DNA from 2 places in the [Clostridium] hylemonae DSM 15053 genome. Region 1 is predicted to be linked to the other one. Evidence: riboswitches for the same ligand, from Rfam matches in the RefSeq annotation. Region 1 holds a riboswitch; the other holds the start of a gene.

What was found. A riboswitch is a leader RNA that binds a small molecule or an ion and turns the genes downstream of it on or off. The one in region 1 is predicted to bind thiamine pyrophosphate.
Region 2: linked by a shared signal. The riboswitch ahead of thiT (energy-coupled thiamine transporter ThiT) and the one ahead of thiM (hydroxyethylthiazole kinase) in region 1 are both predicted to bind thiamine pyrophosphate.

The regions. Positions count from the first base shown of each region.
Region 1 covers NZ_CP036524.1:292,540-297,960, reverse strand. The annotation lists gene cytX (putative hydroxymethylpyrimidine transporter CytX) at 1-88, opposite strand, end outside; gene thiD (bifunctional hydroxymethylpyrimidine kinase/phosphomethylpyrimidine kinase) at 88-915, opposite strand; gene LAJLEIBI_RS01420 (HAD family hydrolase) at 1,019-1,681, opposite strand; gene thiE (thiamine phosphate synthase) at 1,678-2,319, opposite strand; gene thiM (hydroxyethylthiazole kinase) at 2,306-3,127, opposite strand; TPP riboswitch at 3,188-3,297, opposite strand; gene greA (transcription elongation factor GreA) at 3,370-3,873, opposite strand; gene LAJLEIBI_RS01400 (cyclase family protein) at 3,947-4,588, opposite strand; gene LAJLEIBI_RS01395 (helix-turn-helix domain-containing protein) at 4,700-4,912, opposite strand; gene LAJLEIBI_RS01390 (DUF2975 domain-containing protein) at 5,013-5,421, opposite strand, start outside.
Region 2 covers NZ_CP036524.1:1,363,958-1,369,378, forward strand. The annotation lists gene LAJLEIBI_RS06310 (four-carbon acid sugar kinase family protein) at 1-909, shown strand, start outside; gene LAJLEIBI_RS06315 (2-keto-3-deoxygluconate permease) at 925-1,890, shown strand; gene LAJLEIBI_RS19500 (GNAT family N-acetyltransferase) at 1,910-2,314, opposite strand; gene thiT (energy-coupled thiamine transporter ThiT) at 2,323-2,889, opposite strand; TPP riboswitch at 2,886-2,991, opposite strand; gene LAJLEIBI_RS06330 (CPBP family intramembrane glutamic endopeptidase) at 3,172-4,113, shown strand; gene LAJLEIBI_RS06335 (ammonium transporter) at 4,277-5,421, opposite strand, start outside.

The sequences.
Region 1 (5,421 bases):
AAGTGCCGGTGAGGATCTCGGCGATGGAAACACCCGCGCCGAACCAGATCAGCCCGTTTTCAAATAAAGAAGTACGCCTCTTTTCCATTACAGCCACACCTCCCCGTCCATATGTTCCGTTTCAATAAATTCGCTTCTCAGGTCAAATGCATGATTCATCGGACCGCTTCCGTGTCCGAGGTCCAGCATGGCGGAAAGCGCGCCTGATATATATGCCTTCGCCCGTTCTACCGCGTCCGCCATGTCGTACCCCTTCGCAAGATTTGACGCAATGGCGCTTGACAGTGTACAGCCGGTCCCGTGCGTGTTCGGATTGTCGATATGCTTTCCCCGGAACCATCGCAAGCCGCCGTCCCGGTACAGCAGGTCATTGGCATCGTTAAGCTGGTGGCCTCCTTTGCAGAGTACGGCACAGTGATACGTCCTGCCGATATACTCCGCTGCTGCGGCCATATCTTCTTCTGTCCTTACAGGCATCCCGGACAGCTCTTCCGTCTCCGGAATGTTTGGCGTCAGCACTTCCGCAAGCGGCAGAAGCTCTGCTTTCAGTACCGCGACCGCGTCGCCGCTTATGAGTCTGGAGCCGCTTGTGGCCACCATGACCGGATCGACTACCACATGCTCAGCGCCGTATTTTCGCAATGCTGCGGCTATCGTCTCTATGAGCGGACCGGAAGATACCATTCCGATCTTCACCGCGTCAGGGCGGATATCTGTAAATATATTGTCGAGCTGCTCCTTTAGAAACTGCGGAGTTACCTCCATGATTCCTGTCACGCCGGTCGTATTTTGTGCAGTAAGTGCAGTGACTGCGCTCATGGCGTACACGCCATTTGCCGTCATTGTCTTGATATCTGCCTGGATGCCGGCGCCTCCGCTGGAATCACTTCCGGCGATCGTTAATGCTGTTCTCATTTTTCTTCCTCTTTTCTTCGCAAATATTTCCTCATGTGATGTAAGGATTAGCATTAATTTTATATAGCGGCCGAAGGTGGTGCCCCCAATCTGCCGCTTGACATCAACATCTTGATGCTGATTCCCAGAATAAATCAAACGCTCTGTATTCACTCATGTATATATGTACTTTGGCGCGGATCTCCTCCTGTCGGTCTTCACTGGAAGTGTCATAAACTCCAACGGTCTTAAAGCCGGATCCAAGGGAAGTATCAATAGCATGCAATGCATCTTCAAACACAAGCGTTTCCTCCGGCGCCGTTCCCATACAGGCCGCCGCCTCACGGAATATCTTTGGTTTATCCTTCCCCTCGCCCACTTCGGTGCAGGTAAATATTCTCTCAAAGTACGGTCCGATCCCAAGACGGGTAAACGCTGCCTCGATCAGATGCCTGTCGCTTGACGTTGCGGCCGTAAGCCTGACTCCTTTTTTCCTGAGGCCTTCGAGAAATTCTGCCGCCCCGGGCTTTAAACGGGCGCTGTACCTGTAGAATTGTTCGATCTGACGGTTGATCCCGCTTATTATGTCTCCGGTGCTTTCAGGGAGCCCGTACGTATGCTTCAGATAACAGGCCCCTTCCTCCATCGTCATAGGATACAGCCTCTGCCCTAGACCGCGCTCCGGCACGATCTCTCTGGATGTCAGATAACGTTCTCCGGCTTCCTCCCATATGGGCATGGAATCGAGCAGTGTCCCGTCCACATCAAAAATGGCTCCCCTGATCATACTCCCACCATCTTTTCTGCCGCCCCTCTCAGTTCCCGGGCCGCCTGTCTTATGTCAGGGGCGCCGAAGACCGCGCTGATAACGGCAACGCCGCAGATGCCGCTGCCCGCAAGCATGTCCACATTCTCCCTGCCGATCCCTCCTATGGCAATGACCGGTATCTCTACGGCTCTGCAGATCTCCTTTAATGTATCATGGCTCACCTCCACAGCGTCGGCCTTGGAGCCGGTGGAGAACACGGCGCCTACGCCGAGATAGTCCGCTCCCCTTTCCTGTGCCAGCAGCGCCTGCTCCACTGTCTGGGCGGACACGCCGATGATCTTATCATGTCCAAGCCTGGCCCGTACATCGCCGGCTTCCATATCACTTTGTCCCACATGGACTCCGTCCGCGTCTATGGCGGCCGCGATTTCCACATTGTCATTGACGACGAACGGAACATGAAAGCTTCTGCAAAGCTGCTGTACTTCCCGTGCCTCCCGGAGGAACTGTTCTTCATCCAGGTTCTTTTCCCGAAGCTGGATAAACGTCGCCCCGCCTCTGATCGCTTCTTCCACCTGAGCGGTAAGCGTACTGCCTTTCAGCCATCTTCTGTCAGTCACTGCGTAGAGCAGCAGACTCTTTTTATCGAATTTCATAACGTGCTCCTTCATCCAGTATTTTCCCATCCATATTGTATACCGCGTCTATGATCAGGCTGCGGTAGGACGCATTTCCGCCGCCCTCCCGCATATACTTAAAGCCCGTCTCTCCCGCAAGCCCCATGGCGCATACCGCGGCGGCCGCGGCCTTAAGCTTCTGCTCCTTATTGGCGGCCACAAAAGCGGTCATCATGCCGGACAGCTGGCATCCGGTGCCTGTTATCCTGCCCATCTCAGGGCGGCCGTTTCGTATCACGTAACAGTCGGCGCCGTCACTGACCAGGTCGATGGCGCCTGTCACGGCGGTGATACTCCCTGTCTCCGACGCAAATGCTTTGACAAACGCCACTGCCTCATCCAGATTATCCTCTGTCACTGCGTCGGCCACATCGGCATCTACTCCCTTGGTACTTCCGCTCCCCCGGGAAAGCGTCTTGATCTCTGATATATTTCCACGGATAACATCAAACTTTATCTCTTTCATAAGCCTGGCCGCTGTCTCTGTCCGAAGACTGCTGGCTCCCGCGCCGACCGGGTCAAGCAACACGGTATGTCCCAGTTCTTTTGCCTTTCTGCCCGCAATGTACATGGCTTCTATCGTCCGTCTGTTCAGCGTCCCAATATTGATATTCAGTCCGCTGCAGATGGAAGTGATCTCTTCCACTTCCTCCGCCTCATCCGACATGATCGGGCTTCCTCCGCACGCCAGCAGTATATTGGCCACGTCATTGACCGTCACATAATTTGTGATGTTGTGTACGAGCGTTCCCTGCTTTCTCACCTCGTCAATACAGTTTCCTAACATTCCTTGATCCTCCTTTAAAAACAGAAAAAACGGATATGCCAAAGTCTGACATATCCGCTAAAAATACTTACGCTATATCCCTACGTTGGCATTATCCAAATCAGGTTACGGGTCTAAGCACTGACAGCTTACTCTCAGCCCGCTTTCCGCGAGCTCCCCTTGTTGCTATGATGTTTTCACAATTTTTATTATACTACGTTTTCCGGATTTTGCAATGAAAGAATTATGTTCTGCCGAAAGCATCAATACTTCCGTATCGTATCCCCGCTCTCATCCGACGATTTATCAATGGCCCGGATCACTACATAATACCCGCTGCCGCCGTTTGCCGTCACTTTGACGCGCTCCCCCTCTTTATGGCCGAGAATCGCTTTTCCAAGGGGTGACTCTATGCTGATGCGCCCTTCCAGCGAATTCCCGCGCACACTTGTGACGAGCCGGTACTTTTCTGTCTCATCGTCTTCTTCAAAATACAGTTCCACCGTATTGTTGATTCCGACTTCATCCTCCCGGGACGTATCCGAGACGATCCTGGCCGTTTTCAGCATTTTCTCCAGATACCTTATGCGGCTTTCATTCCTGTTCTTGTCCTGTTTGGCTGCCTTATATTCAAAATTCTCACTCAGGTCGCCCTGGGCCCGCGCTTCCTTCACTGCCTCCAGCTCTTTTTTGCGCACGACCAGCTTCCGGTACTCTATCTCTTCCTTGATCTTCTGCACATCACTTTTCGTCAACTGTTCTCTCACAAAATCTCCTGCCTTTCTTACTCGTTCGTTTTTTATTGTATCGCCGGAGATCATAGTTTGTCCAGTTCTTTTGTCAGATATATGCCATGGCGCGCACGGGCGCCCCGTCGGCATATTCATATTTTAAGGGAAGGGCAATGAGATCTGAAAGCCCGCTCCCAAGCTCTTTAAGCCGGCAGAGATTCTCTATGATCACCATCTGGTTTGTCCCAAGGAGCACCTTATGCGCCGGCAGTTCCCTTGCCTCAGCCGCGTCAATGCTCATCGTATCTATACCTACACCTTTTTTACCGGCCCTGGCGATATATTTCGCCGTATCCACTTCAAGACCGGGAGAACGTCTCATATACTCTTCCTGTCCCCAGAACTTCTCCCAGCCTGTCCGAAACAGCAGAAAATCAGCGGCGTCCGCCAGTTCTCTGACCGGTTCTATGTATTTACATGTAATATACTCTCCCTCTTTGATCCCGGTACAGTCGATCACCACAGCCTTGCCGATAAAGTGGGCCGCGGGAAACTGCTCCAGCGTCTTCCCTTTTGCAAATAAGTGCGCCGGCGCGTCCATATGCGTCCCCATGTGCGACGTCAGTTCAAGAGCCGTCTCTCTGAAACCGTCTTTTCCATAACTGCACAGACTGCCGAGCCTCGGCTTCGGTGTCCCCGGCCACACCGGAATATCTTTGTCTATTGTGTAGGTAAGATCGATAATTTCCACAGATTATCCCTTCCTTTCTACGTGACATATACCCATTGAACAGCAGAAGTTCAACAGGTATATTCTACCAGACTATTATTAAGATTGCGGGACATAAATCTTAAGGATTTATTATTTTTCTTCTCTCTCAAATTCCAGTATATCTCCGGGCTGGCAGTCCAGCACATCACAGATGGCTTCCAGCGTCGAGAATCTGATCGCCTTTACCTTACCGGTCTTCAGATTTGACAGGTTGACGTTGGAGATGCCAACCTTAACTGACAGTTCATTCAATGACATCTTCCGGTCTGCCATCACCCGGTCAAGCCGCAGTATTATTGCCATTTTTACACCCCTTGCTATATAAGCGTATCGATTTTTTTCTGGTACGCAGTGCCATACCGGATAATTTCACTTATTTTCTTTCATCCTGTCTCCTTCAGCCTTACAGCGTCTCATCCGAAAACTGCTGCAGTTCACAGCCTCTGCGGAATATATCGCTGACAAGCAGCACGATCACCCCGGCAAATATCCATGAAAGCTGCAGATCGTCCGGTATCCCGAAAGAATACAAGCTGTGGCATGCAAGCAGCTGCAGCATGATCTTCAATATAAGTTTGCTGAACACTCCTATCAATATGAGAGTCCTGCCTGCCTTCCTAATATTACTGACGACTTCCGGCACGAATGGAGAATGCGAATTATCGATCGTTCTAAGTATGTTCCTTATATAATTCATCACAAAGAGCATCGGCGTAAAATTGACTGCCATTGCAGTGAGCAGAAATCCTATGGTAAGTACCCTGTTGTCTATTATCTGCGTCCCGGCCGGAAGATAATCCGGGCTGATCCTG
Region 2 (5,421 bases), 1.1 Mb from region 1:
ACACCGGTGAGGGAATGCTATGTTCCTGAATTGATAAGAGGGCAGTCAAAGAATCAGGTGGACTTCATCTGCCTGAGGGACGTCCTGAGCGGCGTAGATTCGCTCAAGAAAAAGCTGGCGGCATCGAAAGAACAGAAAAACAGGATTATCATTGTGGATGCCATAACAATGGATCATCTGGACATTATAGCTAAAGCGTGTGTGCAGCTTGGGTGGAACATATTGGCAGTGGATCCGGGGGCATTTACAATGAAGCTTGCGTATCACAGAGGCGTCATAGGGGAAGAAAAACCGGCCCTGTCAGACGGCGCGGAACCTGACGGTACAAAGACTGCCCTGTTTATCGTAGGAAGCGCCAATCCTGCCACAGAGAAGCAGATAGATGTACTTTGCGCGCACGGCAGTGAATATAAGAAGGTCAGTGTCTCACCACTGTCTCTGCTCGAAGGCGGAAGTGACGCGGAGAAGGAAACAGGCAGGGCTGTGTGTGAAGTGACTGGTCTGTTAGAGCAGCAAAATAGAACGAGAGCGGTCATTGTTGAGACAGCACTGCATGGAACGGTGGTGAACCTGGAGGAAGAGGACAGAAAGCGCGGCTACAGGCCGGGAACAAGTTCTGCGTTGATCAACAGGGGTCTGGCTGAAATTACAAAACGTGTACTGGAATATGCGGGAAAGGAACGGATCGCGGGCCTTTTGCTGACCGGAGGTGATACGATGGAAAGTGTCTGCCGCACGATCGGCGTGGAATGTATCCAGGCGCTCGATAATATTGTGGCACAGGTCGACGTGGGAAGGATCATGGGAGCGTATGAGGGACTGCCGATAGTGGTAAAGGGCGGCTTCTGCGGTTATGAGGATATAGGGATCGATATTGTAGAGAGACTGTTGTTAGAAGCATCGAAGTAGATGAGGAGGATAATTATGATACTAAATTTTTTAAAAAAAGTTCCGGCAGGCATGATGGTGATTCCGCTGCTGCTGGGAAGTCTGATTAACACATTGTTTCCGGATGCACTCCAGATAGGGGGACTTACGACCGCACTTTTTTCAAGCGCGGGCACATCTACGCTGCTGGGGGCACAGCTGTTCTGTATGGGAACTGCCCTGCAGGTGAAAGACATGCCGAAGGTACTGAAAAGGGGAGGGGTGCTCCTGCTGGCCAAGTTTGCCGTAGGAGCGCTGCTTGGAATCATAATCGGAAAGATATGGGGAATGGAAGGCGTCTTTGGACTTACGACGCTGGCTGTTATCAGTGCGGTCACGAACAGTAACGGCAGTGTTTACCTGACTTTGATGGGAAATTACGGTGACCAGGCTGACTGCGGATGCTTTCCGCTGCTTGCGCTGAATGACGGGCCGTTCTTTACACTTGTGGCGCTTGGAGCCTCCGGTCTTGCAAATATCCCATTCATGTCACTGCTGGCAGCTATTATACCGATCGTTCTTGGTATGCTGATCGGTAACATAGACAAAGGGATGCGGGAACTGTTTGCTCCGATGGGAACCGCGATCATTCCTCTGATAGGCTTTGCGCTCGGTGCCGGGATCGATCTGACGAGTATAATCAAAGGGGGATTTCCTGGAATTCTGCTTGGTCTTATCACCGTATTTGTCGGCGGCGGGTTTATTCTCGTCTTTGACAAGTTCATCAGCAGGCGGCCCGGGTATGCCGCATGGGCAGTGGCCACAACTGCTGGCAATGCAGTGGCGGTTCCAGCGGCGGTAGCGCTCATCGACACATCGTGGGAGCCGTACGTTGCGACAGCTACGGTCCAGGTCGCGGCATCGGTAGTGGTGACCTGCATTGTAACGCCATTTATAACGAGCTGGTGGGCTAAGAGGTTTGGCTGTCCGAAGATGCCGCTCCCGGGTCAGAAATTTGACTAAACGCTCTGTATTTACATAGTTAATTGCATATTGTGGATTCACAAAAAATAAACAGCCGTGACAGTTTTAAGTCACGGCTGTTTGAATACACGTCTGTATTGATATATTTTTTTGCCGGCAGTGAGGAGGAAAGTATGATCTTTGAATACTGATGTGAGATTATTTTTTCTGCATGATCAAGCAATTCCGTACCATATCCGTTACCCTGGCGGGAGGGCAGAACAAATAATCTGCATATTTCATTCTCCCTTATCGTAACTGTACCTACGGCATTGCGCTTTAGGTCAAAGCAAAGAAAAACTTGGTTCTCTTTAATATCCTTGATAATATTAGCCTCATTGTGATGTGCAAGAAAATATTCCACTGCGCCTTTAGGAGAGTAATGCGGATATATTTCTTGTTTTATATTCATCCTTGTATCCATCCTGCCTGTTACACGTTCGTCTGCGTTTTGACATATTTCAATGCTTTAGTGACCGGCGGAAGCGATACGATCACAAGTGTGATCACAGCCTCCGCGCCGAGGTAGGACCCCTGATAGAGTGCGGAATAGGCCCACGGATTCATTCCTTCCGGTGCATAGGATGCAAAAAAGATGACCCCGGACAGAAGAGAACAGATGAACCGCCCGATGACACCCACTATGTAGCCGGCCTGCAGACCATATTTCCGTTCGGAAAAGAAACCGGACAATCCGAGCGCCCCGAAAGCAAGCGGATAATCGAGCACTACCTGCTGGATCGAGAGCATGTACGGATCTACAACAAACTGAAGTATGCCATAGGCAACCCCGGTCAGAATACCATACTTCGGCCCATACCAGTATCCGATAAGACAGATGAACAACATGGATAATAATGTGACAGAACCGCCCATGGGCATCTCCCATACTTTAATGTAAGAAGTCACCATTGCGAGTGCGATTCCAACTGCAGAAAAAACGAGTTTCTTTGTGACAGCACCTGAAGAAGTGCTTGTTTTGACACTTGATTTTGACATATTAAATTCTCCTTCCTTACGCCGGCATTATCCGGATCAAGTTATAAGGGTCTGTGCGAAGACATGCACATCTCAGCCGTTTCGGCGCCCCGTTCAAATACTATAATAGTCAGAAAATAAGAATGTGTCAAGTACGGGGGTTGTACGAAAGGGGTCAGACCCCTATGGCCATAGGGGTCTGACCCCTTTGAATTGTTTCAAAGAATTTATACTTTTTTAATTGCATGTTGGGTTAATGAGAAGTAGAATAGAGGGAGTGATTGAAAGAAAGTGAGGTTTATTATGGAACAACAGCAAAATGTAACACCGCCTGTACCCCCGGAGAGCGGCGGAAAGCGGTTCATGCATCTGTGGGGCCCGCTGCTCATCAAGTGGGGAATTGCTTTTGCCACGATGATGGCCGGTGCTATGGTGTGTTCTTTCTTATATATGTCTGCGCATTATGACACAGCTATGAAAGCGATGGAGAATCAGGACCAGATGATGAATCTGTATAATGCCATACTGGAGGAATTGATGAAGTGGCAGACCGTGATCGAAGGGGCGGCTGCATTCATCACGATACCGGTCATGATCGTGCTCTTTCACAGAGACAGGGTGAGGGAACGGGTATCCGGAATCCTGCCGAACAAAAAGGCGCCGGTATGGAAATATGGCGCTGTGCTCGTAATGTCAGTTGCCATGTGCTGGGGACTGAACAACCTGATCGCTATCAGTGGAGTGTCCGCTCTGAGCAGCTCTTATGAGGAGACGATGGAGGTGCTCTACACGCCGCCGCTTCTCATACAGATCATCTGCCTTGGCGTTCTCATTCCAGTCTGTGAGGAACTCGTATTCCGCGGGCTTATGTTTAAGCGCCTGAGAGCGAGAGGGGGCTATATGCAGGCCGCCATATACTCATCCGTTGTATTTTCCATCCTGCACGTGAATTTAGTGCAGATGATCTACAGCTTTGTGCTTGGAATGATGCTGGCTTATATTTATGAGAAGTATGGTTCGATAAAAGCGCCCGCAGCGGCTCATGTCGTCATGAACATTTTCTCGGTGCTGGCCACGAAGTACGAGCTTCTGGAGTGGCTGTCGGCAGATATTATGAGGATAGGGATCGTCACAGTTGTATGTGCGGCAGTGGCGGCGACGATGTTTGTATTTATCCAGAGAATAGAAGAGAGACCCGATTATCCGAATAAACCGGGGGAAAATGAGAATCTGGCAGCTGTGTAAGCTGTCAGATTCTTAAGTTTATCATGTTTTTTTCCAGGGCACGATCATCTAAAAAATGTTGGAATATAAGCTGCATAGCTGTATACGAACTCATACGTGCGTTTCAACGAGATGGAGAAAATTCCAGGCATTTATTTTTCTGTGCTATTTTAAGGAGTTGCTTTTATAAACGGAAGTTGAAATCGGCGTAGGCACTGGAGCCATGTTCGTGTACATCCAGGCCTTCTGTTTCTTCCTCGCGGCTGACGCGCAGCCCGATGGTTTTGTTGATGATGGTAAAGATGACAAATGCCATTACAAGGACGTATGCGGCTACGCTGGCTACACCTGTTATCTGTGTCCCCAGACTGCAGCCTTCTCCGAAGACCCCTGTGAGAATGGTTCCGAGCGCACCGCAGATACCGTGGACACTGACAGCACCTACCGGGTCATCAATTTTTATTTTCTGGTCGAAGATTTCTATAGAGAACACTACGACCAGACCGGCAACAAGGCCTATAATAATCGCTTCCCAACTGCTGACTACATCACAGCCGGCAGTGATCGCCACCAGCCCGGCCAAAGCGCCGTTGAAGGTCATGGACACGTCTGGCTTTCCATAACGGAGCCATGTTACGCACATGGCCATCAATGTTGCGGCAGCGGCGGCGAGATTTGTTGTCATGGCAATATCACCAAGGCTTGTGGATGCGGCTGTTGTAGAGCCGCAGTTGAACCCGAACCAGCAGAACCATAAAATGAATACGCCCAGGGCAGCGATAGGCAGGTTATGTCCGGGAATAGCCCTGGCCTTACCGTCTTTAGTGTATTTGCCAATACGGGGCCCTAGAATCTTAGCGCCGACCAGAGCGCAGAGCCCGCCTACCATATGTACTGCAGTAGAGCCCGCAAAATCATGAAAGCCCATCTGGGACAGGAATCCTCCGCCCCAGATCCAGTGACCGGAAACAGGATATATAATAATACTGATCGCTGCACTGTATGCAAGATAAGCTGCGAACTTTGTCCTCTCTGCCATGGAGCCGGATACGATCGTTGCAGCAGTTGCGCAAAATACAGTGTGGAATATCATGAACACTCCGACAGGAAGTCCATTTATCATTCCATCGGCATCTGCCAGGGACGCGGGATTAAAAAATCCTTTGATGCCTATAATGCCATTCCAGTCTGTACCGTGCATAATGGCGAAGCCGAAGATAAAGAAGAATAAACTTCCAAGCACGAAGTCTAGCATGTTCTTCATTAGAATGTTGCCTGAATTCTTGGCCCGTGTGAAACCCGCCTCACACATTGCAAAACCTGCCTGCA